Regions from separate parts of the Aurantimonas litoralis genome, predicted to be linked through region 1. Evidence: predicted binding sites of a transcription regulator. Region 1 holds the regulator's gene; the other holds the start of a gene.

Region 1 (16,158 bases):
TTGCCCCGGCTGTCGAGAATTTCGCGTCCGATGATGTCGATGATCGCGGTCATGCGGGGTGCCTCCAAATGTGGTTCTGCCAGCCTTCTAGACCAGGCATGTGACGGATTGAACTGATTCTGGTCGGGGTCGGCCGGCGATGGCGCTGAGCGCCCCCGCCGACGCCCGGCATGGAGTGGTTCAGTCGAAGCCCTTGGCCACCGCATCCAGCGCCTGCAGGCGCTTCAGGAGCTCGGGCATGCGGTCCAGCGGCACCATGTTGGGGCCGTCCGACGGCGCGTTGTCCGGATCCTCGTGGGTCTCGATGAACAGGCCGGCGACGCCGACCGCGACGGCGGCCCGCGACAGCGTCTCGACGAAGCGGCGCTCGCCGCCCGACGAGCCGCCCTGCCCGCCCGGCTGCTGCACCGAGTGGGTGGCGTCGAAGACCACCGGCGCGCCCATCCCGGCCATGATCGGCAAGGCGCGGAAATCCGAGACCAGCGTGTTGTAGCCGAAGGACGCTCCCCGCTCGGTCAGGAGCACGTTGGGATTGCCGCTCTCGGTGACCTTGGCGAGCACATTGCTCATGTCCCAGGGTGCCAGGAACTGACCCTTCTTGATGTTGACCACCCGGCCGGTCCCGGCTGCCGCGATCAGAAGGTCGGTTTGCCGGCAAAGAAACGCCGGGATCTGCAGGATGTCGCAGACCGTTCCTGCTTCGCGGCACTGCTCCTCGGTGTGGACGTCGGTCAGCACCGGCAGGTCGAAGGTCCGCGCCACTTCCTCGAAGACCGGCAGCGCGTCGGCCAGGCCGATGCCGCGCCGGCCCTTCAGGCTGGTGCGGTTGGCCTTGTCGAAGCTTGCCTTGAAGACGTAGCCGATGCCCAGATCGTCGGTGATCCGCTTCATCTTCTCCGCGATCATCATCGCGTGGTCGCGGCTCTCCATCTGGCATGGGCCGGCGATCAGCGCGAAGGGCCGGGAATTGTCGAACACGGTGTTGCGAGCCGCGACGGTGCCGTTGGGCGCTGTCATGATGGTCTCTCCTCGAAGGCGATGAAGGGTGTGCTGGCGGGACCGAGCGTGGCGACGATCCGTCCGTCCCGCTCCGTCACGACATCCGGCGCAAGCGCGGCGCGGGCCTGCTCGATATTCGCGACCGCCAGGACCATCCCGGCGAGCCGCAGCCGATCGTCAACGGCCGCGACGCCGTAGCGTGCCTGGGCAAGGGACGGCGTGAGGAACTCAAGATCGACATTTGCCAAGGCGAGTGTCGCGCCGCCGCTGCCGTCGCTTGTCAGCACCGATCCGGCGATGGTCTCCAGAAGCCGTCGCGTCTCCTCATCCACCGTCCCGACGAGGACGATGCGCTCGAGACCCTTGGCCCCATTGGCATGGCGCGACAAGGCCGAGCGATCCGGCACGACGCTGTGGCGGGCCTCGCAGAAGAACAGCGACGCGACGAAATCGGGCAGCAGGCGGGCGAAGGCCAGGCGAAACGACAAGGTCGCCTCGGCGCCGTCGCCCTGTCGGAACGTACGGGAGAAATCGACGGTCGCCGGTTCGGCGAGATCCTGCGCCGTCAGCGCTTCGCGGTCGGCCAGCGCATCGGCAGACCGGAACGCCAGGCCCGAAAAGCCCGGCAGATTGTGTTCGGACCGGAACGCCGCGTCCCGCGCGACGAAGACATTCCCGGCTGCGAGCGCTTCGGCCTGCGCTGCCGCGTCCGCGACCGCCAGCGGTTCGAGATAGACGCCGTCTGCAAGGAACACGCAGGCATTGCCGGTGCCGAAGGGATGGACGGCATCCGGTGCGACGGTGAAGCCGAGCGCGCCCAGCCGTTCGCGGGCCGTGGCGAGGTCATCGAAGGACAGGACGAGATGATCGATCGCGCGCATGGTCACGGCCTATTCGATCTCCCCCGGCAATTCCAGATGCATGGCGCCCGGCCCGGCCGAGCCCGCATGCCGGACATCGCCGGCGACCGGCATTCGCCCAAGGACGGCTTGCTCGTCACGGGGACGCAGCCGCACCGGGTCGGCACGGCTGCAGAGGCCTAGACCAGCCGCGAACGCTCGACGGCGGCGGCGATGAAGCTGGCGAACAGCGGATGCGGCTCGAACGGGCGCGACTTCAGCTCCGGATGGTACTGCACGCCGATGAACCACGGATGGTCGGCCAGTTCGACCGTCTCCGGCAGCAGCCCGTCCGGCGACATGCCGGCGAAGCTCATGCCGACGGCCTCCAGCGGCTCGCGATAGGCGCGGTTGACCTCGTAGCGGTGGCGATGCCGTTCCTCGATGGTCGTATCGCCGTAAATCTCGGCGATTTTCGAGCCTTCCTTGAGGCTCGCCGCATAGGCGCCGAGGCGCATGGTGCCGCCGAGGTCGCCCTTCTTGGCGCGCTGCTCCAGCTCGTTGCCCTTCAGCCATTCGGTCATCAGGCCGACGACGGCTTCCTCGGGATCGCCGAATTCGGTCGAGCCGGCGTTCTGGATGCCGGCCAGCGAACGGGCCGCCTCGATCACCGCCATCTGCATGCCGAAGCAGATGCCGAAATACGGCACGTTGCGCTCACGGGCGAACTTGGCCGCGAGGATCTTGCCTTCCGAGCCGCGCTCGCCGAAGCCACCGGGCACCAGGATGCCGTTCACCCGCTCCAGATACGGCGTCGGGTCCTCCTGCTCGAAGACCTCCGATTCGATCCAGTCGAGCTTGACGCGCACCTTGTTGGCGATGCCGCCATGCTGCAGCGCCTCGATCAGCGATTTGTAGGCGTCCTTGAGGCCAGTATATTTGCCGACGATGGCGATGGTCACCTCGCCCTCGGGATGGCGGATTCCGTCCGTCACCTGGTGCCAGAGCTGCAGCTGCGGCTTGGGCGCCGGATCGATGCCGAAGGCGGCCAGCACTTCGGTGTCGAGACCTTCGTGGTGATAGGCGATCGGCACATCGTAGATCGTCGCGACGTCCAACGCCTGGATGACCGCCGTTTCCCGTACATTGCAGAACAGGCTCATCTTGCGGCGCTCCTCCGCCGGCACCTGCCGGTCGGCGCGCACCAGCAGGATGTCCGGCTGGATGCCGATGGCGCGCAGTTCGCGCACCGAATGCTGGGTGGGCTTGGTCTTCAGCTCGCCGGCCGTCGGAATGTACGGCATCAGCGTCAGATGAACGTAGATCGCGCCGCCCCGCGGCAGGTCGTTGCCGAGCTGGCGGATCGCCTCGAAGAACGGCAGCGCCTCGATGTCGCCGACCGTGCCGCCGATCTCGCAGAGGACGAAATCGAAATCCTCGTTCCCGTCGAGAACGAATTCCTTGATGGCGTCGGTGACGTGCGGAATGACTTGGACCGTTGCGCCGAGATAGTCGCCGCGGCGCTCCTTGGCGATGATCTCCTGGTAAATCCGCCCGGTGGTGATGTTGTCCATCCGGTTGGCCGAGCGGCCGGTGAAGCGCTCGTAATGGCCGAGGTCCAGATCGGTCTCGGCGCCGTCGTCGGTGACGAACACCTCGCCGTGCTGCGTCGGGCTCATCGTGCCCGGATCGACGTTGAGATAGGGGTCGAGCTTCCGCAGCCGCACGCGATAACCGCGTGCCTGCAGGAGTGCACCGAGTGCGGCCGATGCAATGCCCTTGCCGAGAGAAGAGACCACGCCGCCGGTGATGAAGATATATCGCGCCATGGGCCTTCCCGATATCGCGGCGGAGATGATTCCGCCAGTCACTTTTTACACATGCGAAAAACCAGCGGGGCACCCGAAGGTGCCCCGCCGATGACGTTCAATGGGCGAACGAAGCGCTACTGGCCGTTCTGCGGCGTCGCCGGCTCGTCGGACGGACGCGTCGTGCCTGCGGCCGGCTCCTCGACGGGCGGCACGGTCGGCGCGTCTTCGACGCCCGGTGCATCCTCGGCCGGATTGGCAGGAATTTCCTCGACAGGTGCTGCATCGGTCGCCGGTGCAGGAGCTGCCTCGGCCGCCGGTGCCGGCTGCGCCGGAGCTGCGGTGGTCTCGCCGGTCGGGGCTGCCGGCGCCTCGTCGGGCAGCGACGGAGCCGCGCTCGGTGCGTCGGCGGCGACCGGTGCCGTCTCGGTCGCGGCGCCGCCAGCGGGAGCCTGCGGCTGCTCGGGAAGACCGCCCAGCTGATCCAGAAGGCTGCCGCCCTGATCGCTGCCGTCGCCGGCCGGCGCGCTCTGGCCGCTCTGATTGACCGGCAGGCGGTCCAGGATGTCGGTCGGCTGGGCGCCGTAGCGCGCCAGGATGCCGAGGGACAGGGAGGTCACGAAGAACGCCGCTGCCAGGATGCCGGTCGTGCGCGTCAGCGCATTGGCGGCACCGCGGGCCGACATCATGCCGCCGCCACCGCCACCGATGCCGAGCGCACCGCCTTCGGAACGCTGCAACAGAACGACGACGACGAGCGTCACGACGATCATCAAGTGGATGATGATGAGAATGGTTTCCATGGAACTTTCGCAACGCGTCTATTCGATAATTGCGCGCCTTCTACAGAAGCGACGCCCGCTTTCCAACCGTATTCGGCATTTGCGGGCGATTGGGCGCGCGGCCCGTATCGTTCCGGTCAGGCTGTCGGCGACGCCTGACATATCGCGATGAAGTCCGACGCCTTCAAGCTGGCCCCGCCGACAAGGGCTCCATCGACATTGTCGATCGCCAGGAGTTCGGCCGCATTGCCCGGTTTCACCGACCCGCCATAGAGAATGCGGACCCCGTTTCCGGTGTCGCCAAAACGCTCGACCAGCGTCCGCCGGATGAAGTCGTGGATGTGCCGCACATCGTCCGCCGTCGGCGTCTTGCCGGTGCCGATCGCCCAGACCGGCTCATAGGCGACGACGACCCGGTCGCCGTCCATGTCGTCCGGCAGCGAACCGGCCAGTTGCCGCGCCAGGACGTCCGTCGTCGCGTCGGCATCGCGTTCCGCCTCGGTCTCGCCGATGCAGATCACCGCAATCAGGCCCGCGGCCATCGCCGCCTCGGCCTTGGCGCGGACCAGTTCGTCGCTCTCGCCATGATCGGCGCGGCGCTCGGAATGGCCGACGATCACGTAGCGCGCGCCGACATCCTTCAGCATCGCAGCGGAAATGTCGCCTGTATGGGCGCCGCTTTCGGCCGGATGGCAGTCCTGGCCGCCCACGGCGACATGGTTGCCGAGAATGCCGAAGCTCGCCGACAGCATGGTGGCCGGCGGGCAGATCAGGATGTCGCGGCCCTGGTTGAGGCCGGCGCCAGCGGCTTCGGCCAGCGTCTGCAGCTCACCCAGCTGCTTCAGGAGCCCGTTCATCTTCCAGTTTCCGGCAATCAGCGGCGTCGGTGCCATCGTGTTTCCTCAGCTCTTTGTCAGGTGCCCACGGCCCCGCGCGGACCTTACGCATCGAAGGGCGTAAATCAATCGTGCGGGTCGCTTGCGTCCGATGGGCCCGGTTTCCTAAAAGGCATGGAACAGAATGCCCAGGATCGCCTCGCGCGCGACGATCCTTGTCGGGCGAACGGGAGACCATCATGCTCAACACGCTCCGCGGCAGCATTTCCGGCTGGACGGCCAAGATCCTGCTCGGCCTTCTCGTGCTCAGCTTTGCCGTCTGGGGCATCGGCGACGTCTTTCGCGGCGGGGTGGCAAATGCCGTGCTGACCGCCGGCGAGACCGAAGTGTCGCTGCAGGACTATGCGCTGGCCTACAACCGGGCTCAATCCCGTCTCGCCCAGCAGATCGGTCGGCGGCCCACCGCCGAGGAAGCCGAGATGTTCGGCATCGGCCAGTCCGTCATCAGCCAGCTCGTCGCCGGCGCCGTCCTCGACGAGCAGGGCCGCCGCATCGATCTCGGCCTGTCGCAGGACCGCCTCGCCCAGGTGATCGCCGAGGACCCGACCTTCCAGGATGCCTCCGGCAATTTCTCCCGCGCCCAGTTCCAGAATGCGCTCTACAACGCCCGGATCAGCGAGGCCGACTACATTCGCGGCCAGGAGAACCAGGCGGTGCGCAGCCAGATCGTCGACGCGGTCTCGGAAGGCATCGCCATTCCCGACGCCTTCTCCACGGCGCTCGGCCTCTACAATGGCGAGCGGCGCACGATCGAATATGTGACGCTGACCCCCGCCACCATTCCTCCCGTCGCCGACCCGTCGGACGAGGTTCTGGCGACCTATTTCCAGGAAAACAGCGAGACCTACGCCGCGCCAGAATATCGCTCGGTGGCCTACGCGGTGCTGACGCCCGAGGCGATGGCCGACCCGACGACGATCACCGACGAGGCGGTCGCAGCGGATTACGAGCAGTACAAGGAGCGCTACACCACGGCCGAGCAGCGCCGGGTGCAGCAGATCGCCTTCCCCGACGAAGCGGCTGCGCAAGCGGCCAAGGCCAAGCTCGAGGCGGGCACCAGCTTTGCCGACGTCGCGCGGGATGCCGGTCGCAGCCCGGCCGATATCGATCTCGGCCTCGTCACCCGGTCGCAGATCCCCGATGCGACCGTCGCCGAGGCGGCCTTCTCGCTCGCCGAGGGCGAAGTATCGGACGTGGTCAGCGGCGCCTTCGGCCCGGTGCTCCTGCAGATTACCGAAATCCAGCCGGAAACCGTGCGGACGCTGGAAGAGGTCTCCGACGAGATTCGCTCGGCACTGGCACTCGTGGCGGCCAGCGATACGGCCAACAGCGCCTACAACGCCTTCGAGGATGCCCGCGCCGGCGGCGCGACCTTCGCCGAAGCGGCACAGAGTGCCGGCCTGACGGTGCAGACGATCCCGGCCGTCGACCGCGAGGGCAACGGCCCGGACGGCCAGCCCGTCGCCGAACAGCCATCGGCGCAGGAATTCCTGCCCGGCGTCTTCGAGACCGAGCCCGGCCTCGACAATGTCCCGATCAACTTCCAGTCCAATGGCTACGTCTTCTATGACGTGATCAGCATCGACCCGGCCCGCGACCGCACCCTCGACGAGGTGCGCGACCGGGTTGTGGCCGACTGGAAGGCCGCCGAGACGGACCGGCAGCTCGCCGAGCGTGCCGAGCAGATGAAGACTGAGCTGCAGGCCGGCCAGAGCATGGCGGATGCCGCGGCCGCGGTCGACGCCGAAGCCCGAACGGCAGCGGCGATCTCGCGCCAGTCCGGCGTGTCGGAACTCGGCCAGGCGGGCGTCAATGCGGCGTTCTCCGGCGGAACCGGCACGGTCGCCACGGCCGCTGGTCGCGAGGCCGGCTCGCAGATCGTCCTGCGCGTCGTCGAGGTTGCGCCGCCGGCAGACCCTGCGGCCAACGTCGCCGCCAACGAGCGCGGACAGATGACCGGCATGCTGGAGAACGACATTCTGAAGACCTACGTGTCGCTGCTCCAGAACGACACCGCCATCGCCGTTCACCCGGCGGGCATCGAGCGGGCAAAGGCCCTGATCCGTTGAGCCAGAGCCTGAAACCCTACATCGCCAAGGTCGCGGCGGGCGAGACGCTGGACCGCGCCGAGGCCGGCGAGGCCTTTTCGGTCATGATGTCCGGCGAAGCGACGCCGTCGCAGATCGGCGGCTTCCTGATGGCGCTGCGCGTGCGCGGCGAGACCGTCGACGAGATGGCCGGCGCGGTGGACGTCATGCGCGCCAACATGCTGCGGGTCGAGGCGCCGGCGGGAGCCGTCGACATCGTCGGCACCGGCGGCGATCACGCCGGCACGCTGAACGTCTCCACCTGCTCCGCCTTCGTTCTGGCCGGCTGCGGCCTTGTCGTCGCCAAGCACGGCAACCGCGCCCTGTCGTCGAAATCCGGCGCGGCCGACGTCCTGATGGCGCTCGGCGTCAATGTCGACCTGAAGCCAGATGCCATTGCGCGGGCTCTCGCGGACGCCGGCATCTGCTTCATGTTCGCGCCGACCCACCACGCCGCCATGCGGTTCGTCGGCCCGAGCCGCGTCGAGCTCGGCACCCGCACGATCTTCAACCTGCTCGGACCGATGTCCAACCCCGCCGGCGTCGGCAAGCTGCTTCTGGGCTCGTTCTCGCGTGAATGGCTGGTGCCGATGGCCGAGACGCTGCGCGCGCTCGGCACCGAATCCGCATGGCTCGTCCATGGCGACGGTCTCGACGAGATGACGGTCTGCGGCACGACCGAAGTCGCGGCGCTGGAGAATGGCGAAATCCGCCAGTTCGCCATCGAGCCGGAGGATGTCGGCCTGCGCCGCTGGCCGCTGGCCGACATCAAGGGCGGCGACGCCGCGACCAACGCAACCGCCTTGCGCGCCGTTCTCGACGGGGCCGACAATGCCTATCGCGAGATCGTCCTCCTGAACGCGGCCGGCGCCCTGGTCATGTCTGGCCATTCGGCCGATCTGCGCGAGGGCATCGCCAAGGCGGCCGACGCTATCGACAGCGGCCGCGCCCGCGCCGCGCTGGAGCGGCTGGCCGCGGTCACCCAGGCGATTGCGGGGGAAACCAAATGAGCGACATCCTGCAGCGGATCGAGGCCTACAAGCGCGAGGAGATCGCCGCCGCCAAGCAGCGGATCTCGCAGGCCGATCTCGAAGGCCAATTCACTGCCGTCGAGCCGCCGCGCGGCTTTGCGGCGGCGCTCGGCGCGCGGCACCGCGCCGGCGAGTTTGCGCTTATCGCCGAAGTGAAGAAGGCGAGCCCGTCCAAGGGCCTGATCCGCGAGGATTTTGACCCGCCCGCCCTCGCAGCCGCTTATGAGCGCGGTGGCGCCGCCTGTCTCAGCGTCCTCACCGACACCCCGTCCTTCCAGGGCGATCCGTCCTTTCTGACGGCGGCGCGCGCGGCGACGAGCCTGCCTGCGCTGCGCAAGGATTTTCTCTACGACACTTATCAGGTGGCCGAGGCCCGGGCCTGGGGCGCGGATGCGATCCTGATCATCATGGCCGCAGTCGACAATGCCCTCGCCCGCGACCTCGAAGCCGCGGCCGTCGCCTATGGCCTGGACGTGCTGGTCGAGGTGCATGACGAGGCCGAGACCGAGCGGGCGCTCGCCCTCGCCTCGCCGCTGCTGGGCATCAACAACCGCAATCTGCGGACCTTCGAGACCTCGCTGGACACCGCCGAGCGGCTCGCCGCCCTCGTGCCCGACGATCGCGTCCTGGTCGGCGAGAGCGGCATCTTCACCCATGCCGATTGCCTGCGCCTTGCCGGGCACGGCATCCGCACCTTTCTCGTCGGCGAGAGCCTGATGCGTCAGGACGACGTCGAGGCCGCGACCCGTGCGCTGATCGGCGGCGATCCCGCCGTCACGGTGCCCGCATGAGCGATCCGCGCGACGCCACGCTGACCCATCTCGACGCCACCGGCGCCGCGTCCATGGTCGATGTCGGCGACAAGGAGCGGACGCGCCGCGTCGCCGAGGCCGAAGGCTTCGTGATGATGGAGCCGGCGACGCTCGATCTGATCCTGGCCGGCGAGGCCAAGAAGGGCGACGTCATCGGCATTGCCCGCATTGCCGGCATCATGGGCGCCAAGAAGACCCACGAGCTGATCCCGCTCTGCCATCCGCTGATGCTGGAGAAGATCGGCGTGGAGATCACCGCCGAGCCTGCGCTGCCCGGCCTGCGGGTCACCGCGACGGCGCGCGTCGGCGGCAAGACCGGCGTCGAGATGGAGGCGCTGACGGCCGTCTCGGTCGCCTGCCTCACCATCTACGACATGGCCAAGGCGGTCGACCGCTCCATGACCATCAGCGGCATCCGCCTCCTGGCAAAATCCGGCGGCCGCTCCGGCGACTGGTCGGCGGACGCCGCGTCGTGAGTCTCATACCCGTCGAGGAGGCCTACCGTCTCCTCGTTGAGGACGCCCGCCCCCTCGTCCGCACCGAGACGCTCCCTCTGCGCGACGCGTCGGGCCGCATTCTGGCGGCGGACCTTGCCTCGCTGCGCACCCAGCCGGCCTTCGACGCCTCCGCCATGGACGGCTACGCGGTCCGCGCCGCCGACCTTGGCGACAAAGCGCCCTTCCCCTCCCTGCGGCTCGTCGGCGAATCGGCCGCCGGCCATGCCTATGACGGCACGCTGCAGCCAGGCGAGACCATCCGCATCTCCACCGGAGCGCCGGTCCCGGCCGGCGCAGACGCCATCCTGATCCAGGAGAACGCCGACCGGCGGGACGGCACCGTCACGGCGACGGCGCCGGTCGTCGTCGGCCAGCACATCCGCCCAGCGGGAATCGACTTCGCAGCCGGCACGCCGCTTCTGACCGCCGGCACGGTGCTGACCCCGGGCGCCATCGCGCTGGCCGCCAGCGGCGGCCATCCGGCGATCCCGGTACGCAGCCGTCCCCGTGTTGCGATCCTGGCGACCGGCGACGAACTCGTCCTGCCCGGCGAGACCATCGGCCCGTCGCAGATCGTCGCCTCCAACACCTTCGGCGTCGCCGCACTGGTGCGCGAGGCCGGCGGCCTGCCACTGAATTGCGGCATCGCGCCCGACCGGGAAGCGGCCATCGATGCCCAGCTGACGCAGGCGATCGCGGACGGCGCCGACATCTTCGTCACCATCGGCGGCGCATCGGTCGGCGACCACGATCTCGTCGGCAAGGTGTTCGCCGCCCATGGCGTCTCCCTCGACTTCTGGAAGGTGGCGATGCGCCCCGGCAAGCCGCTGATGGCCGGCAGGCTGGGCGACATGCGGGTCGTCGGCCTGCCCGGCAACCCCGCGTCCTCCATGGTCGCCGCGACCCTGTTCCTGGCGCCGCTGGTCCGGCGCCTCGCGGGCCGGCCCGCGCGTCCGCTCTACCGCCGGGGCGTTCTCGCCGCGCCGATGCCGGACAATGGCGACCGCACGGATTTCGTGCGCGCCCGGATCGAACCGGACGGCGCCGGCCCGCCCCGCATCGTGCCGTTGTCGCGGCAGGATTCCTCGCTGCTGTCGATCTATGCCGCGGCCGATGCGCTGCTCGTCCGGCCGGTCCGCGCCGCACCGGCCGAAGCAGGCGATCCCTGCGATTACGTCCCCCTGACGGCGCTGGAGCCACTTGCGGAACACAACTAGAACAGATAGCTTTGTTCAGGTTTTGTTTTGAGGAGTCGCCCGGATGCTGACGCGCAAGCAGCACGATCTTCTGGTCTTCGTGAACGATCGGGTGCGCGAGACTGGTGTGCCCCCGTCCTTCGATGAAATGAAGGACGCGCTGGACCTGCGGTCCAAGTCCGGCATTCACCGCCTGATCACCGCGCTCGAGGAACGGGGCTTCATCCGCCGCCTGCCCAACCGGGCCCGTGCGCTGGAAATCCTGAAACTGCCCGAGTCGATTCAGGGCAACCGCCCGGCCCCCGTCGGGCGCACCGGATTCAAGCCGAGCGTCATCGAAGGCAGCCGCGACACGGCCCGGCCCGCACCCGCGGTGCAGCCGGCGCCGGCCAAGGCGTCTGCCTCGACGGCCATCCCGGTCATGGGACGCATCGCCGCCGGCGTGCCGATCTCGGCCATCCAGCACAACACCCATTCCATCGTCGTTCCGCCGGACATGCTGGGCAGCGGCGAACATTACGCCCTCGAAGTGAAGGGCGATTCGATGATCGAGGCCGGCATTCTCGACGGCGACACGGTGGTCATCCGCCGGGGCGACACGGCGACTCCGGGCGAGATCGTCGTCGCCCTCGTCGACGACGAGGAAGCGACGCTCAAGCGTTTCCGCCGTCGCGGCGACACGATTGCGCTGGAGGCGGCAAATCCGGCCTATGAAACCCGGATCTTTGGCTCGGACCGGGTCAAGGTCCAGGGCAAGCTGATCGGCCTGATCCGCCGCTACTGACCGCTTCGAACGGGACACGGTCGGCGCAGAACGGATGATAAGCCCTCGCGACTCGCGCCCGAAGAGTTGAGGCCCGAAACCGGCCCGTCCTCGTTCAGGGCGCAGCCGTCGCGGTTCGGCCTGAACCGGCCGGGCCTCTATTGCTGACGGTCGCCGACGCCGGCTGCGTGACAGTCACCGGCGAGTCCGGCGCGGCGGGCTTGCGCCAATATTCCGGCCAGGGCGCAAGCCGGTGGACGTTCCAGCGTTCGGGCGGATCGCTGATCGCCTGCACGATGCGGGGCCGGCCCGTCGCCGCCTCCCGGCCGATCGCCAGCGAGCCCGTGCGTCGCAGCGTGCGCAGCGTCACCAGGACGGCGCCGGACCGGCATTCGGCAAGCCGGATCGCCCGCGAGACGATGGCGACATCCGCCTCGTCGCAGGCATTGCCCGTGCGGGCATAATCCTCCGTCCAGACCACACGCAGGCCGCCGCGCGTGGTGAAGCGGCAATATTTGGCCGCGCACTCCGCGGGAAGCGTCGCACGGATTCGCTCGGTGTCCTCGCCCCGCGGCGCCCGTGCCTCGAAGGCCCGCTCCCATTGTTCCGCGATGAAGCCGCTGGGCCTTGCGCGCAGGAAGGCAAGCTGGCCGTCCGCCGCGAGGGTCGCGACCTCCTTGCCGTCCTCAAAGATCAGGAGCTCGGGCGGGGCTGTCCTGTCGGGCGCAGCAATGAATCCGGCCAGTGCCAGCGGGAGGCCAAGCCAGCGCAACCGGCTTGCGAGACAGGATGCGGTGAGGATTGCCGCCGTCAGCAGCAGAAGCCCCAAGGCGGTCACGCGTCCGATCGCCTGGTCGGGCAGCCAGGCATAGACATTGCGCGCGATCTCGAGGACGAGCCAGAGGCCGGCTCCCATCGCCTGGAATGGCCAGGAATCGAGCCCGAACGGAATCAGCAGCGTTCCCACCAGCGCCAGCGGCATGATCCACAGCGTGAACAGCGGCATGGTCAGGAGATTGGCGACGAAGCCGAAGGCCGCCATCCGGTGGAAATGATAGGCGGCATAAGGCGCGGTCGCCGATCCCGCGAGAAGCGACGTGACCATGATCGCGGAGAGCGCGACGAGGATCTTGCCGCCGACGCCCCTATGCGTCTCGCGGCCGCGTTCGCGCCCCGCGCGCCATTGCGAGAGGGAAGCATAGCCGCCGATCAGTGCCACGGTCGCCGCGAAGCTCATCTGGAAGCTGGCGGTCATCACGGCATGCGGCGCGACGAGGATGACGACGATGGCGGCGATCGCGACGTTGCGAAGCGTCAAGGCGGGGCGGTCGATCAGCACCGCGCCGAGCATGATCGCCAGCATCACGAAGGAGCGCTGGGTCGCGACATTGGCGCCCGAGATCGCCAGGTAGATCGCCGCGACCACGAGCGCGACGATGGCGGCGATCTTCTTCGCCGGCAGGCGCAGCGAGATGGCCGGCACGAGGGATAGCGACGACCGCACGGCCAGCATGGCGAAGCCGGCGACAATCGCCATGTGCAGGCCCGAGATCGACAGGACATGGGCAAGCCCCGTGCCGCGCAGCCATTCGCGGGCATCGTCGGGGATACCGGCACGTTCGCCGGTGATGAGGGCCGCGGCGATGGCGCCCTCGCGGCCACCGATCACCATGCTGATCCGCTCGGTCAGGGCAAGGCGCGTCCGAGTCTGCACTCGCCGCAGCTCGGCAAGAAGGCCGTCTCCGTCGTCGCTCGCCGCGGGCGGGGTCGGCTCGGCCTCCGGCGCGCCGAGCGAATAACCATAGGCTCCGATCCCGGCAAAGAACGGCGCCATGGCAAAGTCGTAGCTGCCGGGAAATGCCGGACCGGACGGCGGCCCGAGCCGGACGAGACCGCGATAGAGGCCGCCGGGCGCAATCGGCTCGTGTCGACTGCCGACGACGATACGCACGCGCTCCGGCGGTCGCGACAGGACCGGCCGCTCGGTTTCCGTGACGGCGACCACATAGCGATAGCGTCCGTCCTCCGTGCGCTCCCGCGAGACGACCGGACCGGCAATGCGCACCGTCGCCTGGCCCGAGAGGATCGTCGTTTCGGTGCGCTGGATCTCGCCGATCGCAAGGGAGGTACCGACGAGGGTGAACCCCGCCAGGATCAGCATCGGGTGCAGAACGGGGCGCCCCGCACGGCGCAGCGCAAGAGCAAGACTCGCGATGGCGGCAAGGACGGTCAGCCAGATATTCGGGGCCCAGCCGGCACCGTGGACGAGCGCCACGCCGATCATCAGGCCGAGCGGGACCAGAAGGAAACCGGTGCGGGCGCGGGTCTCGGCGGCAAACTGGTCGGCAAGCCAGTCCCGGCCGAGATGGCGCCAGCGGGCCCGCGGCGGCAGCGCGATCGTCGCCCGCCAGCGCCGGAACGCCGCCCGAACGGCGTCGCGCCGCCCGAAGGCCGCGCCTGCGCGTTCGTCGCGATCGCTGGCGCTGTCCATGCCGTCCGGTCCCGTCGGCTTGTCTCTCCCCTCGCCTATGGTACACAGCCGCCAAGCGAAAGCGATCCACGCCGATCGCTCCCAACACTCAGCGTATCAATATCGGAGAGACCATGACGGACGCCGTCGTGACCCGCTTTGCCCCCTCGCCGACGGGCTTCCTGCATATCGGTGGCGCGCGCACGGCGCTGTTCAACTGGCTCTACGCCAGGGCAACGGGCGGCAAGATGCTGCTGCGGATCGAGGACACCGACCGCGCCCGCTCGACCGAGCCGGCGGTCCAGGCGATTATCGACGGCCTCGACTGGATGGGCCTGACCGCCGACGAGCCGCCGGTGTCGCAGTACGAGCGGGCGGACCGCCATCGCGAGGTGGTCGAGGAGATGCTTGCCAAGGGCGAGGCCTATCGCTGCTACGCGAGCCAGGCCGAACTGGAAGAGATGCGCGAGACCGCACGCGCCGAGAAGCGTCCGCCGCGCTATGACGGCCGCTGGCGCGACCGCGACCCGTCCGAGGCCCCCGAGGGCGTCAAGCCGGTGATCCGCCTGCGGGCGCCACTGGAGGGCGAGACGATCGTCCGCGACAAGGTTCAGGGTGACGTCCGCTTTCCCAACAAGGATCTCGACGATCTGGTGCTGCTGCGCTCAGACGGCAGCCCGACCTACATGCTGGCCGTGGTCGTTGACGATCACGACATGGGCGTCACCCACATCATCCGCGGTGACGACCATTTGACCAATGCCGGTCGCCAGACGCTGATCTACAAGGCGATGGGCTGGGACGTGCCGGTGATGGCCCACATCCCGCTGATCCATGGCGCCGACGGCGCCAAGCTGTCGAAGCGCCACGGCGCGCTGGGCATCGAGGCCTACCAGGCCATGGGCTATCTGCCGGTGGCGCTGCGCAACTACCTTGTGCGGCTCGGCTGGAGCCATGGCGATTCCGAGATCATCTCCACCGAGGAGATGATCGAATGGTTCGATCTGGGCGAGATCAACAAGGGCGCCGCACGCTTCGACTTCGCCAAGCTGGAAGCGCTCAACGGCCACTGGATCCGGCGTAGCGACGACGCGACCCTGGTCGACATGCTGATGGCCGAGCGGGACGTGCTGCCCAATGGCGGCATCCTGAAGACCCGCTCAGACGAGGAGATCCGATCCAAGCTGACCGCGGCCATGCCCGGGCTGAAGGAACGCGCCAAGACCCTCGTCGAGCTCACCGAGAGCACCGCCTATCTGTTCGCCGACCGGCCGTTGTCGTTCGAGGACAAGGCGGCGGCGATTCTCGACGATGGCGGCCGCGAGATCGTCGGCGCGCTCGCCAAGCGCTTCGAGGCGGCCCCGGACTGGTCTGCGGCGGAGCTGGAGGCCATAGTACGCGCCTATGCCGAGGAGAACGGCCTGAAGCTGGGCAAGGCGGCACAGCCCCTGCGCGCGGCCCTGACCGGCCGCACCACCTCCCCGGGCGTGTTCGATGTACTGGCCGTGCTGGGCCGGGACGAATCGCTGGCGCGGCTGGGCGACCAGTCGGCCTGACCAAGGACAGGACTATTGCGGCGCAACACATTGCGTGATCGGAAACTTGTCGCACTCCTGGGTTTGGAGTAGTCAGGCATCTGAACAATCTGTGTGCGCTGCGAGAGGTCGATACCTGAGCGGCTATCATCGAAGGGAAAACGCATGACGGAACAGTCGGCGAAGCTCACATTGGGTCAGAAAGATGCGGATCTGGCCGTTCGCAGCGGCAGCATCGGACCGGACGTCGTCGACGTCACCGCGCTGTACAAGCAGACCGGTCTCTTCACCTACGACCCGGGCTTCTCCTCGACGGCGTCCTGCGAATCCAAGATCACCTACATCGACGGCGACGAGGGCGTGCTGCTGCATCGCGGCTACCCGATCGACCAGCTCGCCGAGCGCGGTGACTTCCTCGAGACCTGCTACCTGCTGCTCTACGG
Region 2 (16,158 bases), on a different contig from region 1:
CGCAGCCCCATCTGGGTATGGGCGTCGCCGCAGAATTCGGCGCAGACGCCGTTATAGACGCCTTCGCGGGTCGGCTCGAGCACCAGCCGGTTGACCCGGCCCGGAATGGCGTCGGTCTTGCCGGCGATGGCGGGAACCCAGAAGGAATGGATCACGTCGGGGCTGCCGAGCAGGATCTCCGTGCGCCGACCGAGCGGCAGCCAGAGCTCGTTGGCGCTTTCGATGCCGCCGTCGGGCAGGCTGCGCACCGCGCCCGGCTCGCCCTCGACATCGTAGGAGATGCGCCACCAGAAGCGTTCGCCCGAGACCGCAATGGTCGGGCCGTTTGCGGGGCGGCGCAGCTCCGGCATCATGGCGAGGCCCCAGATCAGCAGGCCGGCGAGGACGACGACCGGAAAGACACCGCCACCCCAGATGATCAGGCGGAGGCCGGTGCGCTCGCTGTGGGCACGGGGCCGGGTCTTGGTGGCGTAGATGCCGAGCCCGATGACGAACAGCCAGATGGCGACCGATCCGACCAGCATGACCCAGAACAGGAAGGCGACGTCGGTGGCCTCGGCGCCGGCGCCCTCGAAGACCGATTGCGGTCCGGCGCAGCCGGTCAGGAGCGCCAGTCCGACCGGGGCGGCGAGACGCGCGACCCGGCCCGGCCGCAAGGCGGCGGGCAATCTGCGACGGCTGGAGGTCCCGGTCGTGAGCGGCCGCGATGCCGGCATCGTCATCCTTTCGATATGGCGCGGTCGCCGGATTTCCGGACGCCCCTCGTGGCGCCCTTATCGGCAGATAGGCGCCGTCCGGGCTTCGGCCAGAACGAAAATGACGACCGCGCCCACATCGCTCTGGCTGCGGCGGATCATTGGAAATTGCGCCCCTTGGGCAGCACCTCCCGGCTCTGGCGTTCGGCCATGCTGCGCTGGATCGGGCCGTCGCTCGCCGCCACCATGCGCAGGTGCCGGTGGGCCAGCCGCTTCTCGTCGATCGGCCGGCGCACCTCGTCGGCGCGGGCAAGGGCGGCACCGAGCGAAACGGCGAGTTCCGCCGCGTCCACGTCGCCGGCCTTCGCCGCATCGGGAGCAAGGCCCGCCGGACGACTGGACGGTCGTCGCAGCGGGCTCTTCACGTGATCGGCCGGGGCCAGGGCGTAGTCCGTCGTCGCGCCGCCATCGGCAACGCACATCAGAAGCGGCGTCAGGTCCTCGATGGTCTGGGCGACGACATGGATGACCCCGTACGCGGACTGCATCCGGCCGGTCACCTTGACGAAACGGGCGCCCAGGACGAGGGCACGGTGGCTTTCGAAGACCTTCGGCCAGACGATGATGTTGGCGGTGCCGGTCTCGTCCTCGATGGTCATGAAGATGACGCCCTTGGCCGAGCCGGGCCGCTGGCGGATCAGGACGAGGCCGGCGACCGTCACCCAGCTGCCCGAGCGCAGGCGCTCCAGCCGTTCGTCGGGGATGACCCGCAGGGCCTCGAGGTCGCGGCGCACGAAGCTCACCGGATGCGCCTTCAAGGACAGCGACAGGAAGCGATAATCGTTGATCACCTCTTCGCCGACCGGCATCGGCGGCAGCGTCGCGTCGGGCTCGGCCTGCAGGTCGCGGGTCGCCGCCTGCTCGAACAGCGGCAGCCGCTCCGACGAGCCCTTGGCGTCGAGCGCCCGGCAGGCCCACAGCGCGTCGCGGCGGCTGTAACCCAGCGAGGCGAAGGCGTCGGCATCGGCCAGCCGCTCGATGGTCGCGCGCTTCAGCCCCGAGCGCAGCCACAGGTCGCGCACGGAATCGTAGCCCGCGCCCCGCGCCGCCACCAGCGTGCGCATGTCGGCCTCGCCGAGGCCCTTCACCTGCCGGAAGCCGAGACGGACCGCATGGCGCGTGCGGATATGGTCGCGCATGCCGGCATTGCGCGCCTTCATCCGCCCGGGGTCGAAGGCGGCCGCCTCCAGTGTCTGGTCCCAGTCGGAGCGATTGATGTCGACCGGCCGCATCTCGACGCCGTGCTCGCGGGCGTCGCGCACGATCTGCGCCGGGGCGTAGAAGCCCATCGGCTGGGCGTTCAGGAGGGCGGCGGCGAAGACGTCCGGATAATGGCATTTCAGCCAGCAGGAGGCATAGACCAGCAGCGCGAAGGAGGCGGCGTGGCTTTCGGGAAAGCCGTATTCGCCGAAGCCCTCGATCTGCTTGAAGCAGCGCTCGGCGAAGTCGCGTTCGTAGCCGCGCGCCACCATGCCCTCGACCATCTTCTTCTGGAAGGTGTGGATGGTGCCGACCCGCCGGAAGGTCGCCATGGCGCGGCGCAGCCGGTCGGCCTCGTTGGGCGTGAAGCCGGCCGCGACGATGGCGATCTTCATCGCCTGTTCCTGGAACAGCGGCACGCCGAGGGTGCGGCCGAGCACCTCGCGCAGTTCCTCCTTGGGGAAGGTGACCGGCTCCAGCCCCATCTTGCGGCGCAGATAGGGGTGGACCATGTCGCCTTGGATCGGGCCGGGCCGCACGATCGCCACCTCGATGACCAGATCGTAGAAACAGTCGGGCCGCAGCTTGGGCAGCATGGTCATCTGCGCCCGGCTCTCGATCTGGAAGACGCCCAGCGTGTCGGCGCGCTGGATCATCGCATAGGTGGGCTGGTCGTCCTGGGCCTTCGACAGGTCGGCCAGCGTCAGCGGCAGGTCGTAATGCTGCTGCAGGAGATCGAAGGCCCGGCGCAGGCAGGACAGCATGCCCAGCGCCAGGATGTCGATCTTCAGGATGCCGAGCTCGTCGAGATCGTCCTTGTCCCACTCGACGATGGTGCGCCCCTCCATGCCGGTGTTGAGGATCGGCACCACCTCGTCGATGCGGCCCTTGGTGATGACGAAGCCGCCGACATGCTGGGACAGATGCCGGGGAAAGCCGGCGAGCTCGGCGGAAAAGGACAGGACGTTGGCGGTGGTGGCGTCCTTGGCCGACAGGCCCGCGGCCGCGGCCTCGCGTTCGCCGAGATCGGCGGAGGAATAGCCCCAGACCGAGCCGGACAGGGCCGAGACGGCATCTTCCGACAGGCCGAACGCCTTGCCGACCTCGCGGGCGGCCGAACGCGCCCGGTAGGTGATGACCGTGGCGGCGATGGCGGCGTTGTCGCGGCCGTAATGCTCGTAAATGTACTGGATCACCTCCTCGCGGCGCTCGTGCTCGAAGTCGATGTCGATGTCCGGCGGCTCGCGCCGGTCCGAGGAGATGAAGCGCTCGAACAGGAGGCCGGCCCGCTCCGGCGAGACCTCGGTGACGCCGATGCAGAAGCAGACGACGGAATTGGCCGCCGAGCCGCGGCCCTGGCACAGGATGCCCTTCTCGCGGGCGCCTTTCACGATGTGGTGGACGGTGAGGAAATACGGCTCGTACTGTAATTCGCCGATGATCTTCAGCTCGTAGTCGATCCGCGTCGTCACGCTGGCCGGCACGCCCTCCGGATAGCGCCAGCGGGCGCCCTCATGGGCGAGATGGCGCAACTCCTCGGCCGGCGAGCGCGACAGCTTCAGCGCCTCGTCGGGATATTCGTAGGCAAGGCTCTTCAGGTCGAACTGCAGCTCGGCGAAGAACCGGCCGGTCTCGGCGACCGCCTCGGGATAATGGCGGAACAGCCGCTCCATCTCGTGCGGCGCCTTCAGATGCCGCTCGGCGTTGCGCGCCAGAAGGAAGCCGGCCTCGGCCAGCGGCACATGCTCGCGGATCGCGGTCATCACGTCCTGCAGCCGCCGCCGGCCGGGCGCGTGGTGGAAGGCGTCGTTGGTGGCCAGCATCGGCGTGCGGCAACGCGCGGCCAGATGCGCCGCCCGGGCCATGCGGCGCTGGTCGAGCCCGTCATGGGCCGGCGCGACGGCCAGGCGGACGGCGCCGCCGAAGGCCTCGCGCAGCCGGTGCAACGGGTCGGCGAGGCCGGCCTCCATTGCCGCGGCGTCGCCGTCCTGGCCGCAGCCGAGCGCCTGCGGAGCGATCATCGCGAGGTTCAGCCCCTCGCCCCATTCCAGGAGGTCGGCAAGGGTGAGGATGCAGCTTCCCTTGGTCGCCCGCAGATTGCCGCGGCTCAGAAGCCGGCAGAGCCGGCCCCAGCCGGCACGGTCGCGCGGATAGGCGAAGATGTCGGGCGTCGCGTCGGAAAACACCAGCCGGGCGCCGGGTGCATAGGGCAGTTCTGCCTCGCGGGCGGCCTGATGGGCGCGCACGACGCCGGCCACGGTGTTGCGGTCGGCAATGCCGAGGCCGGCGAGCCCCAGCCGATGGGCGGTGACCACCAGCTCCTCCGGCTGCGACGCGCCGGCAAGGAAGGAAAAGCAGCTGGCGACGCCGATCTCGGGAAAGGCCCGGGGCTCGCGATAGGGCTCGATCCTCATGCGAAGATGCCGTGCAGGAACCAGGCCGGGCGCCCGTCCGGCACCTGCAGCTCGGGATCGACGGCCGGATCGGCGCAGCCCTGGCGGAACAGCCAGAAGCGGCGGCCGGCCTCGTCCTCGACGCGGTAATAGTCGCGGGCCGCCGCGTCGGGCTGGCGCCACCATTCGCTGGCGATGCGCTCCGGCCCCTCGGCCCGGCGCACCACGTGCAGCGCCCGGCGCCAGCGAAATTTCAGCGGCGCGCCGTCCGGCACCTCGAAGCTCGCCTCGATCGCTTCCGGCATGGCGAGCAGCCGCAGCGGCCGCGGCGCCGTCTGCGGCGCGGCGACCGGTGCCGGCCTTGCCAGCGCGGCCGCGCCCGCCGCCATCGGCCGCCAGCGCTCGGCCCGCTCGGGCCAGTGGCTGGCGACGGCGTCGAGCCGCAGGACGCTGGCCTCACCGAGCCGCGCCCCGAGCCTGTCGACGAGGCTGCCGAAGGCGTCGCTGCCGACGGTCTCGCCGGACAGGTCGGTCTGCAGGTCCGGCATCGGCTCGGTGGCGTAGATGGCGAGCTTGACGAGATCGTAGCCGAAGCCGGCGTCGAACTCCTCGCCGAGCCCCTTCATGCGCTCGCGGAACAGGCGCTGGATGGCGGCGGGCTCGCGCACCGGCCGCGAGGCGCCGACCACCAGCCGGTTGACCGCGCCGTCGACGCGAAACAGCGACAGTTCGAGCTGCCGCGCCCCGACGCCGCGCCGCTCCAGGTCGCCCTTCAGCCGCGCGGCGAGCAGCAGGAGGATGCGCTCGACGTCGTCGGTCAGGCTGATCGGCTCGAACAATCGACGCTCGGCAGTCAGGTCCGGCACCGGCCGGCGCGGGCTGATCGGCCGGGAGGCGCGGCCGAGCGCGGTGTCGAGGCGGGCGAGGAGATCCTCGCCGAAGCGCCGCGCCAGCCCGGCGCGGGGCAGCGCCAGCAGCGCGTCGATGGTCTTCAGGCCGAGACGGCGAAACATCGCCGCGACCGGCGGCTCCAGCCGCAGCGCGGCGACGGGCAGCGGCGACACCGCGGCCAGCTCGTCGTTCTCGGCGACGATGGCGCCGCCGCGCCCCTTGCCGCCGCCGACCAGCGCCAGGGCCGTGCCGGCATGGCTGGCGATCGCCGCGAGGGCGGCGAGGCCCTGATGGAACAGCCGCACCAGCAGGTCGTCCATCAACGCCTTCTCGCCGCCGAAGAGATGGGCGCAGCCGGAAATGTCGAGGACGAGACCATGCGGCGCGTCGAGGGCGACGAGCGGCGTGTAGCGGTCGCACCAGTCGGCGACCGCCTCCAGCAGCCGCCGGTCGGCGGCCGGGTCGGCAAGCATGACCTCCATGTCGGGAAACCGCGCCTTTGCCTCGGCCAGGCCGCTGCCCGCCGCCAGACCCATGGCCTCGGCCGCCTCGCAGGTCGCCACGATGCGGTTGGCGTTGCCGACGGTCTCATAGAGCGCCAGCGGCGCCGGGCGGCCGTTTTCGTCGCCGCCGCCGCCGGCCGCTCCCTTACGAGGCGCGTCGGAGCGCCACGACCGTCCCATCCGCTCGCGCCGGATCCGGTCCGTCGACAGCCGTGGAAACGACAGGGCGAGATAGCGGTTCGGAACGGGCCGGGGGGCCGAAACGTCGCTCATGGGAATTCCACTCCAGGACTACATGCTGCGGGCGACCGTCGCGGGATTTCTCCACCGTGACGTCGAAGACCGGGTGGCCGATGAGCTTGTCGCGGTCGGCCAGGTCGGCGACGCGGCTCGCCGGCCCCGGCCGGATCCGCAGCCGCAGCGGCGCGGCGGTGGCCTCGGGACGGGCGCTCTGGCGCAGCAGCAGCAGCGGCAGGCCGGCCTCGCGGGCGCGCAGATGCAGCCGCCGGGTGCCGTCGAGGCCGAGCCGGGCGGGATTGCCGCGCACTTCCAGGATCGCCATGGCCAGCGCCCGCGAGGTGGCGGCCTCCTCGCCGGCCCAGGCCGCCTCGTCGAGCTTGCGGGTCTTGACGAGACAGAGCGCGGCGGGGTCGAGGCCGAAGCTCGCCAGCCCCGGCAGATAGGGAAGCCCGGCCTCGGAAAACGCCATCATGTCGCCGATCCACAGGAGCGGCCGGCCGGGGTGGGCGCCGAAGCGGATCGCCAGCGCCAGCGCGAAGCCGGCGAGCGAGCCGCCGTCGCGGGTCTCGTCGAGATGGATCTCGGCCAGTCCCGCCGCCGGAAAGCCGCCGCCGAGCGCCGCATCGGCCGCCGCGTCGCCGAGCGACAGGAGCTTCGGCATCGCGCGTCGCACGGCTGCGGCGTCGCCCTGGAGGCGGGTGTCCGCGGCGGTGTTTTCCAGCCGGCAGACCGGCTCGCCCTCGATCTGCGCGATGCGCTCGCGCAACTCCGACAGGGCACGATTCCTAGCAAAGTCCCGGTCCGTGCCATACAGTCGAACGGGCGCGGGCGGGGCCGCGCGCCGGGAAGCGGTCAGCGCGACGGGATCGGTCGAGGCCATAGGATTCTCCTTCGATCACAAGGGATTCGCGATCGCTCCGCCTCACCAAGAGGTTTGTTCCTGATATGTTCCTATGGATTCCAGAGCGGCCCTGGAGAGTCAAGCCGAGTCTGCTCAGGGCCCGAGCGCCGTTTCCGGAAAGGGCAGGATTCCTAATCGCCTGTCTTGCGACAACCACGCAAAAAGGCCGCCGCGAGGGTGTCGCGACGGCCTTTCGAAAGGTCTGTGGATGATGGGTGCGGTCAGGCGTCCTTGGTGACGTGCGGCCGTTCGCCGACGAAGAAGAACGGCCGCAGGCGCACGCCGAGAACCGAGCCGGCATAGGCCGCGACCAGCCACAGCCAGCCATGCAGGCTGCCCGAGGCGATGCCGCCGAAATAGGCGCCGATATTGCAGCCGAAGGCGATTCGCGCGCCGTAGCCGAGCATCAGTCCGCCGATCGCCGCGGCTAGGATGGAGCGCAGCGGAATGGCGAAGTTCGGCGCCAGCCGGCCGGCGAGGGCCGCGGCGAGAAGCGCACCGAGGATGATGCCGAAATTCATCACCGAGGTGATATCGGCGAAGATGCTGGAGGATAGCGCCGTCGCATTGCCCGGCTGCTGCCAGTAGGACCAGGCGGAGGGATCGACGCCGCCGAGTTCCGACAGCTTGGCGCCCCACAGGGCGAAGGCCGAGGTGATGCCCCAGGGGCGCCCGGCCAGCGTCAGCGTGACGAAGTTGAGCAGCGCCAGCGCGATGGCGCCGGCGACCAGCGGCCACGGTCCGCGGGCAAAGCGCGCTAGACCGTGGCGCTTCGGTGCGTCGGCCTGCTCCAGCCCGCCATGGCGGCGCTTTTCAACGAGGATCGTCACCGCCGCGATGGCCGCGAAGACGGCGAAGGACAGGAGGATGCCCAGCGGTGCGCCGACACTGTCAACGACCGAGACCGGTTCGAAGGCCGGCAGCGCCATCCACCAGTCGAAATGGATCGTCGCCAGCAGCGAGCCGATGATGAAGAAGGCCAGGGTGATCAGCATGCGGGCATTGCCGCCGCCGGCGGTGTAGAGCGTGCCGGAGGCGCAGCCGCCGCCCAGCTGCATGCCAATGCCGAAGATGAACGCCCCGACCAGCACCGAGGTGCCGACCGGCGAGACGAAGCCCGAGACCTCCTGGCCGAACAGGCTGCCGGCAGCCAGCGCCGGGAAGAACAGCGCGACGGCGATGGCGAGCATCACCATCTGGGCGCGCAGGCCCCGGCCGCGACCGTCGCGGATGAAGTTGCGCCAGGCCGAGGTGAAGCCGAAGGCGGCATGGTAGAGGACGAGGCCGAAGGCGCCGCCGACGACGAAGAGCGCGGCAATGCGCGGGCTCTGGCCGAAGGCCAGACCCAGCGCGCCGATGAGGGCGAGGCCGAGCGCGACCCAGGCGGCCGGGCTCACGGCGCCGCTGCCGGGGGCGCGGCCCGCCATGGTGATCTGCGACATGGATGTCTCCGTGGAAATGCAAGCTGTTGCGACGACAGATAGGCGCGGACTGCGGGGCCGACGACGCACAGCATGCTCCGCCCGGCAGCGGGAGGCGAAGATTGTTCCCCGCAAGGGCCGATCCGCGCCAATCGCGTCACCTCGGATGCAGTGAGGCTTTCGTGAGCCGGCTACATGCGGATGCGGCGCAGCGCGTCGGCCGGTTCGCGGCGACCGCGCCATTGCTTGGGATAGCCGAAGGAGACCTCCTCGAAGGCGACGCCGTCGATGGTCCTGGACGAGGGCATGTGCAGATGGCCGGAGATCACGGCGCGGGCATTGTAGCGGGTATGCCAGTCCTCGGTGCGGGTGGTGCCGCACCAGATCGAGAAGCGCGGAATACGCGGCAGGCGGGCCAGATCGCGGAGCAGCGGCCAGTGGTTGACGAGGATGTTGGGCACGCCGTCGTCGAGCCCGTCGAGGCGGGCCGCGGTCGCCGACACGCGCGCCGCGCACCAGGCGCTGCGGCTGGCATGGGGATCGGCCGGCAGGAACTGCTCGTCGGAGCAGACCGGCCCGCCTTCGCGGGCCCAGGCGACGGCGTCCTCATGGGCGACATCGGAGGGCCGGAAGGAATAGTCGTAGAGCAGGAACATCGGCACGATGCGCACGTCCTGTCCGTCGATGGCGACGACCGGATAGGCGTCCTCGGGCGTCAGCACGCCGCGGGCCCGGCAGCGCTCGACGAAATGGTGATAGCGCGCTTCGCCGCGCAGCGGCACGCCCTCGGAGGCCACGGCCCAGAGTTCGTGATTGCCCGGCACCCAGACGACCTGCCGGTATTTCGGCTGCAGGACGTCGAGGGCCAGATCCAGATGGCGCTCGGTCTCACCCACATCGCCGGCGAGGATCAGCCAGTCGTCCGGATGCGCGGCGATCTCGTGGATCGCCTCGCGATTGGCCGGGTGGCCCAGATGCAGGTCGGCGACGGCGAAGAGCTTCACGATGCGCCGTCCGTGGCGCCGATGTCGCTGACGGAGCCCGACAGCGGAACGGTGCGCAGGACCCGCACGGTGTCGATCCGCTCCGGCGGCGAGGCCGCGAAGGCCAGGCGGTGATCCTGCGAGACGCGCCGGCGCAGGAAGGCCCAGCGGGCCGGATCGTCGGGGCAGCCTGCATGGAAGGCGATGGTCGGCCGGTCGGTGGCGTCGTCGAGGGCGAAGGAGAAGCCGTCCAGCGGCAGGGCCAGCCCCATGCCGCGGGCCTTGATATAGGCTTCCTTCAGGGTCCAGACCGCGAAGAACCGCTCGGCCAGCGCCGGGCCGGTCGCCGCGCGCACCCATGCGGCTTCGGACGGCGAGAAATAACGCCCGGCCAGATCGAAGGTCGCGCTTTCCCGGCCGGCCGCTTCCACGTCGACGCCGATCTCGCAGCCCCTGGAGACGGCCAGCGCGACAAGGCCGCGGGTATGGGAGAGGTTGAACACGAGGCCGCCCGCCGCCTCGCCGATGATCGAGGGCCGGCCATGGCGGTTGGTCTCGAAGCGCCAGTCGGCGGGCGCGACGTCGCGATAGCGCGACAGGGTGGTGCGGACCAGCGCCCGTCCGACCAGGAACTCGTCGCGGGCGCCCGCCACCTTGTAGCGGTCGTGGCGCTCGACCTCATGCGGGTCGAGGAGCTTGCGATAGGTCGCGCGCTCGCTGTCGCCGATATCGGCCAGGAAGGTCAGCCAGATGGCGACGCCGTTCTCCGGCAGGGCAGGGGCGCTGGTGGCGGGATCGATCGGTGGCAAGGCGGTCCTCGGCGGCACGGCGGCCGGGGTTCGATGGCCGCAAAAGCATCGAGGCGCGGGGGGCGCCCGCGCCTCGATCATCGTTCAATGTGGGGAGGCCTCAGTCCACCCGGTAGAGGGGCACCGGCCGTTCGTCGCGGCGCTCCTCGCGATAGTTGCGACGATCGTCCCGCCGATCCTCGCGGAATTCGCGCCGGTCGTCACGCCGGTCTTCGCGGAAGTCCCGGCGGGCATCGCGACGGGCATCACGCCGGTCGTCGCGGCGATCGAAGTCGCGGCGGTCGCGACCCCGGCGGTCGTCGTAACGGTCCCGGTCGCGATAGAAATTGCGGCCGCGATAATGGTCGTCCCAGTAGCGGCCGATGGAGAAGGAGATGACCGGCGCGTCCATCCGGTCGACATAGCGCGGACCGGTGTAGCGGCGCTCGCGGGCGTCGGCGAGATAGTTGGACGACATCCAGCCGCGCTGGCCGTCATAGCCGACATCGCACCAGGCGCGGGTGTCGAGGCAGCCGAAGACGCGGACCCGGTCGCCGGCGCCGACGACGTTGACGGCGGGATAGGAGGTCGACGGTCCGGCGCGCAGGTTGACGTCGGTGGTGGCGATCGCACGCGACTGCGCCTGTGCGCTCGCCGGCAGCGTGATGGCGCTCGCGACCGCGAGCGCTGCAAAGAGCATCTTGTTCATGGCGTTCCCTCGGACTGAGCCGGAACCTCTCCGGTTCTCTTGCTGCAGTAAGCCACAGTCAGTCCGAACGGTTCCCGAACGCACCTGTTATCCGGCGTTCATCTTCCGCAACGGCAGGGAGGTCAGCGCTTCGCCTCGATCGCGTCCCACAGGACCGCGGCGATATCGGCGCCGCCGAAGCGCTTCACCTCGCGGATGCCGGTCGGGGAGGTGACGTTGATCTCGGTGAGGAGATCGCCGATCACGTCGATGCCGACGAAGATCAGGCCGCGCTCGCGCAGCGCCGGTCCGATGCGCTCGCAGATCTCGCGTTCGCGCGGCGTCAGCTCGGTCGGGGTCGCCTGGCCGCCGACATGCATGTTGGAGCGGGTGTCGGTCTCGGCCGGCACGCGGTTGATCGCACCGGCGAACTCGCCGTCGACCAGTATGATCCGCTTGTCGCCCTTGCGCACGTCCTTCAGATAGCGCTGCACGATGAACGGCTCGCGGAACAGAAGGCCGAAGGTCTCCAGGAAGGAGGTCAGGTTGCGGTCGTCCGGGGTGATGTGGAAGACGCCCGCGCCGCCATTGCCGTAGAGAGGCTTCATGACGATGTCGCCGAATTCGGCGCGGAAGGCCATGACCTCTTCCGGGTCCTTGGTGATCAGCGTCTCCGGCATCAGGTCGGCGAATTCGGTGACGAAGATCTTCTCCGGCGCGTTGCGCACCGAGGTCGGGTCGTTGACGACCAGCGTCTTGGGGTGGATGCGGTCGAGAATGTGGGTCGAGGTGATGTAGGCCATGTCGAAGGGCGGGTCCTGGCGCAGGAGGACGACGTCCATCTCGGCCAGATCGACCTTTTCCTGGGGCCCGAGGCTGAAATGGTTGCCCTCTTCCTCGCGCAGTTCCAGCACCTCGCCGCGGGCCGTGGCGCGACCGTCGCGCAGCGACAGCCGGTCGGGCGTGTAGTGGAACAGGCTGTGGCCGCGGTTCTGCGCTTCCAGGCAGAGGGCGAAGGTGGAATCGCCCTTGATCGAGATCGAGGAGACATGGTCCATCTGGACCGCGACTTTGAGCGCCATGGGGTTTCCTTCGCCTGGGAACGGGTACGACCGCGCTGCGACGTAGCGCCGAGCGGCGGCATGCGCAATGGCAATGGACGGATCGTCGCCGGCAAGGCCCCAAGCGGGGCCTCGGTCATGCGACCCAGCGGCGTCCGGTGGTCTCCAGCCCGAAGAAGCGCGGCGTGCGGGCAAAGGCGGCGAGGCCGGCCAGCGCGGCCAGCGGCTCGGTCACCACGAAGAGCGGGATCTCGCGCATCAGGGCGCTGTGCGGCGCCTTGTCCTCGAAGGCGGCGCGGACCTGGTCGGCCTTCAGGATCGGGATGATGCGCTGGAAGATACCACCGGCGATGTAGACGCCGCCGCGGGCCATGAAGAGAAGCGCGATGTCGCCGGCCACGCGGCCAAGATAGGTGGCGAAGAGGTCGACGGCTTCGCTCGACGGCGCGTCCTTGCGGTTGACCGCCGCCTCGGTGATCTCGGCGGGCGAGCTGTGGACCGGGTCGACGCCGTCGGCGGCGCAGATCGCCTCGTAGAGATTGACGAGGCCGCGGCCGCACAGGACCTGTTCGCCCGACACCCGTCCCTCGATGGTCTTCAGATGCGGCCAGATCGCGTAGTCGCGGGGCGTGCGCGGGCCAAGATCGATATGGCCGCCTTCGCCGGCGACCGGGATCCACATGCTGCGAGCCCGCACCAGCCCGGCGACGCCGAGACCGGTGCCGGGGCCAAGCACGGCGCGGCTGGCGCCTTCATGGACGGTGCCGCCGCCGATCTGCGAGCGCGAGGCGTCGCCCAGCGCGGAGATCGCCAGCGCCTGCGCCTCGAAATCGTTGAGGACGATGACCTCCTCGATCCCCAACTCGGCCAGCATCTTGCGCGGCCGTACCACCCAGGGGCAGTTGGTCAGGTCGATCTCGTCGCCGTCCACCGGGCCGGCGACCGCCAGGACCGCCGATTTCGGCTGGATGGAGGTCTTGTCCAGAACCGTCGCCTGGATCGCATCGTCGATCGTCTCGAAATCCGCGGTCTGGATCACCGGGAACGGCTTGGGATCGGCGAAGGCGTCGACCAGCAGGGAAAAGCGCGCATTGGTGCCGCCGATATCGCCGATGAGGACCGGAAACTTCAACGCGTCGTTTTCGTCGCGCTTGCCTGCCATGGGAATGCCCGCTTCAATCGATTCGTATGACTGCCACATAGGCCATTGCCGTGACGAAGGCAAAACGCCAATCCGCCGCGCGCGCCGGCTCCGGCCCCTCCCGCGGGGCCGGCAGCGGCCCGCAGGACGGACCGATGCGGGTCAGCGGATCGGGCGGTTGGTCGGGATCGGAACCCGCACTTCGGGCGCATAGCCCAGCGCCCCGGCCGGGGCGGCCATGCTGGCGGCTACCACGCCGCCGCCGCCGTCGAAGCGGGCCGGCGCGTTGGCGACCTGGCGGCAGGCGTCGGGCATGTCGGCCAGCATCATCGGCGGCTTGGGCTTGGCCGGCTTGCCGCCGGGCTTGGGCGGCTGCAACGCCACGTCGAACCACCAGTCGAGATCGCCGCAGCCGTCGCCGCTGCCGGTCGAGCGCTGCGCCGTGCAGCCGGGCGAGCCGGGCTGGCAGAACAGCCGCACGTGAAAATGTTCGTGATGGCCGTAATAGGGGCGGACCTTGTTCAGCCAGGCGCGTTCGCGCCCCGTGGTCTCGCACAGCTTCTTCTTGATGCCCGGATGGACGAAAATGCGCTGCACCTTGGGGTCCTCGGCCGCCATCCGGATGAGGTCGCGATAGTTCGAGGTCCAGACCCGGTCGTCGACCTGGAAGGTGCCGGGCTTCAGCACCGAGCGGAACGGAAAATCCTCGCGGGCTTGCGGCGTCAGCCGGCCGGCCGGCATCGGCTGCAGCCAGATGTCGGCGTCCAGCCCGATCTGGTGCGAGGCATGGCCGGACGGCATCGGGCCGCCACGGGCCTGCGAAATGTCACCGACGAGAAGGCCGGGCCAGACGCCGCGCGCCGCCGCCTCACGGGAGAGGCGCTCGAGGAAGTCGATGGTGTTGGGATGGCCATAGCGGCGATCGCGCGACAGGCGCATCGCCTGCCATGTCGGACCGTCGGCGGGCAGCTGCGCCGCGCCGGCAAGGCAACCCTTGGAGTAGAAGCCGTGGCTGGCCGAGGGCAGGGCCGCCGCCGCATGCTGGCTGCCGAAGATCTGCTTGGCGGTCGGCTCGGCCGCGACGGCCGTGCAGGCCATCATCGCCGCGACCAGAAGCGCGCCCGCCGCCGTGCGTGTTCGCGTCTTGCCCGTTGCCGTCATCAGCCTCGTCGTCCCCCGTCGTCGCGTCCGCGAGCCTATCGGGCGCAGTTGGGCCGAGGCTTGCGGGAAGGCGTCCGGGCGCGGCGAGACGCCGGCCCGGATCATCATGCGAAGACTGCCGCAGGCTTATGCCGTTTTCGTGGCCGTCAGCCGGAAACCTCGACCCAGTCGCCGGTCCGGCCGGCCTCGAACAGGGCGTCGATCGCCGCCTGGTTGCGGCGGCTGGATTCCAGCGAGAACAGTTCGGTGCCCTTGCCGGCGATCGCGTCGGCGAAGCTTTCCACCTGCAGCCGGTACTGGTCGATGCCGGGGAAGCGGAAGGTCTCGGTGTGGCGGTGCGTGCGATCGTGCAGGAGCACCTTGTCGCCGTCATAGAGGCTGGCGTTGAACGGCGCGGCGATCTCGATGAAGCCGTCCTGGCCGTGGAAGACGATGCCCTGCCGGTTGGCCATGCGGGTGCCCAGATACAGGCTCATCTCGAAGTCGCCGAAATCCACCGTGCCGGTGACGAAGGAATCGGTGCCGAACTCGGCATCCGTGACCACCTTCGAGCGCACCCGTACCGGCTCCATGCCGGTCGCGAAGCGGCTGGTGACCATGGGATAGACGCCGATGTCGCGCAGCGCGCCGCCGCCCAGCTCGGGCCGGTTGCGCATGTTGGCGGCGTCGACATTGTAGTAGCTGAAGGCCGCCTCGATATGCATCAGCCGGCCGATGGCACCGTCGGCGATCAGCTGCTGCACCTTGGCCCATTGCGGGTGGTAGGTGACCATGAAGGCCTCGGACACCGTGACGCCCGCGGTCTTCGCAGCATCCGCGATCGTCGCGATCTCCGCGGCGGTCATGCCCATCGGCTTTTCGCACAGGACGTGCTTGCCGGCCTCGATCGCCTTCAGCGTCCATTCGGCGTGCTGGGACGTCGGCAGCGGGACGTAGATCACGTCGACCTCGTCGGAGGTCAGGAGCTCGTTGTAGCTGCCATAGGCGCGCGGGATGCTGAACATCTCGGCGACTTCGCGCGCCCGCTCCACGTCACGGCTGGCAATCGCCGCCAGCCTGCCATTGGTCGCCTTGGCGATCGCGGGCATCACATGTTCCCGCCCGATCTTGGCGGTGGACAGAATTCCCCATCTGAGCATGCCGGTTCCCCCCTTGTGGTCGTTGGTCGTCATCGTCCTTGCCGCGACCGGCCGCCCCTCGCCGGGCGGCCGGTCGCAGGTCTCGTCAGCCGTTCAGGACGGCCTTCACGGCGTCCAGCTCGGTCAGCGGCAGCTGCGGCCGCGGGCCGATCTGGCCGATGATGTGGCCGGCCGACGCGACGCCGAGCCGGGCCGATTTCTCGTGGTCGAGGCCCATCGTATAGCCGCGCAGGAAACCCGCGGCGAAGAGGTCGCCCGCACCGGTCGCGTCGACCACCTTGTCGACCGCCGTCGCCGGCACCGTGATCCGCTGCTCGCCCTCGGCCACGACGCAGCCCTTCTCGCTGCGGGTGACCGCGGCGAAGCGCTTGACGTCCTTGGCCAGCGCGTCGATCGCCGCGTCCATGTCCTCGGTCTCGTAGAGCGCCTTGGCCTCGGCCTCGTTGGCGAAGACGATGTCGACCGTGCCCGAGCGGATCAGGTCGAGGAATTCGGCGCGGTAGCGATGCACGCAGAAGGAATCCGACAGGGTCATGGCGACCTCGCGGCCGTTCTCATGGGCGATCTTCGCGGCGGCGACGATGGCCTCCTTGGCGCGGGGCGGATCCCACAGATAGCCTTCGAAATAGGTGACCTTGGCAGAAGCCACGAGCCCGGCGTCGATGTCCTGCGGGCCGAGCTCTGTGCAGGCGCCGAGGAAGGTGCTCATCGAGCGCTCGCCATCCGGCGTGACCAGCACCATGCAGCGCGCCGTCGGCGGCGTGGTGTCCAGCGGCGTGGTGTCGAACTTGACGCCGAGCGCGCGGATGTCGTGGGTGAAGATCCGGCCGAGCTGGTCGTTGGCGACCTTGCCGATATAGGCGCCGGTGCCGCCGAGGCTGACCAGCCCCGCG

Evidence for each region. The regulator LexA, encoded in region 1, represses DNA repair genes until DNA is damaged. The targets are predictions, from matches to a motif close to TGTTCNNNNTGTGTTCNG.
Region 2: a site for LexA is predicted at 6,918-6,935, ahead of N7I30_RS12635 (ImuA family protein). Genes of this name have one in related genera too.

The regions. Positions count from the first base shown of each region.
Region 1 covers NZ_JAPFBM010000007.1:49,768-65,925, reverse strand. The annotation lists gene eno (phosphopyruvate hydratase) at 1-53, opposite strand, end outside; gene kdsA (3-deoxy-8-phosphooctulonate synthase) at 181-1,017, opposite strand; gene N7I30_RS14880 (VOC family protein) at 1,014-1,880, opposite strand; gene pyrG (CTP synthase) at 2,039-3,667, opposite strand; partial or broken gene secG (preprotein translocase subunit SecG) at 3,955-4,449, opposite strand; gene tpiA (triose-phosphate isomerase) at 4,566-5,321, opposite strand; gene N7I30_RS14860 (peptidyl-prolyl cis-trans isomerase) at 5,504-7,393, shown strand; gene trpD (anthranilate phosphoribosyltransferase) at 7,390-8,421, shown strand; gene trpC (indole-3-glycerol phosphate synthase TrpC) at 8,418-9,233, shown strand; gene moaC (cyclic pyranopterin monophosphate synthase MoaC) at 9,230-9,730, shown strand; gene N7I30_RS14840 (molybdopterin molybdotransferase MoeA) at 9,727-10,968, shown strand; gene lexA (transcriptional repressor LexA) at 11,012-11,731, shown strand; gene N7I30_RS14830 (ComEC/Rec2 family competence protein) at 11,826-14,201, opposite strand; gene gltX (glutamate--tRNA ligase) at 14,315-15,736, shown strand; gene gltA (citrate synthase) at 15,881-16,158, shown strand, end outside.
Region 2 covers NZ_JAPFBM010000005.1:141,593-157,750, forward strand. The annotation lists gene coxB (cytochrome c oxidase subunit II) at 1-668, opposite strand, end outside; gene N7I30_RS12625 (error-prone DNA polymerase) at 854-4,369, opposite strand; gene N7I30_RS12630 (Y-family DNA polymerase) at 4,366-5,922, opposite strand; gene N7I30_RS12635 (ImuA family protein) at 5,888-6,862, opposite strand; gene N7I30_RS12640 (YeeE/YedE family protein) at 7,105-8,325, opposite strand; gene N7I30_RS12645 (metallophosphoesterase family protein) at 8,496-9,308, opposite strand; gene N7I30_RS12650 (4'-phosphopantetheinyl transferase family protein) at 9,305-10,096, opposite strand; gene N7I30_RS12655 (SH3 domain-containing protein) at 10,197-10,784, opposite strand; gene gshB (glutathione synthase) at 10,907-11,845, opposite strand; gene N7I30_RS12665 (glucokinase) at 11,961-12,986, opposite strand; gene mepA (penicillin-insensitive murein endopeptidase) at 13,128-14,126, opposite strand; gene N7I30_RS12675 (Gfo/Idh/MocA family protein) at 14,273-15,265, opposite strand; gene N7I30_RS12680 (adenosine kinase) at 15,351-16,158, opposite strand, start outside.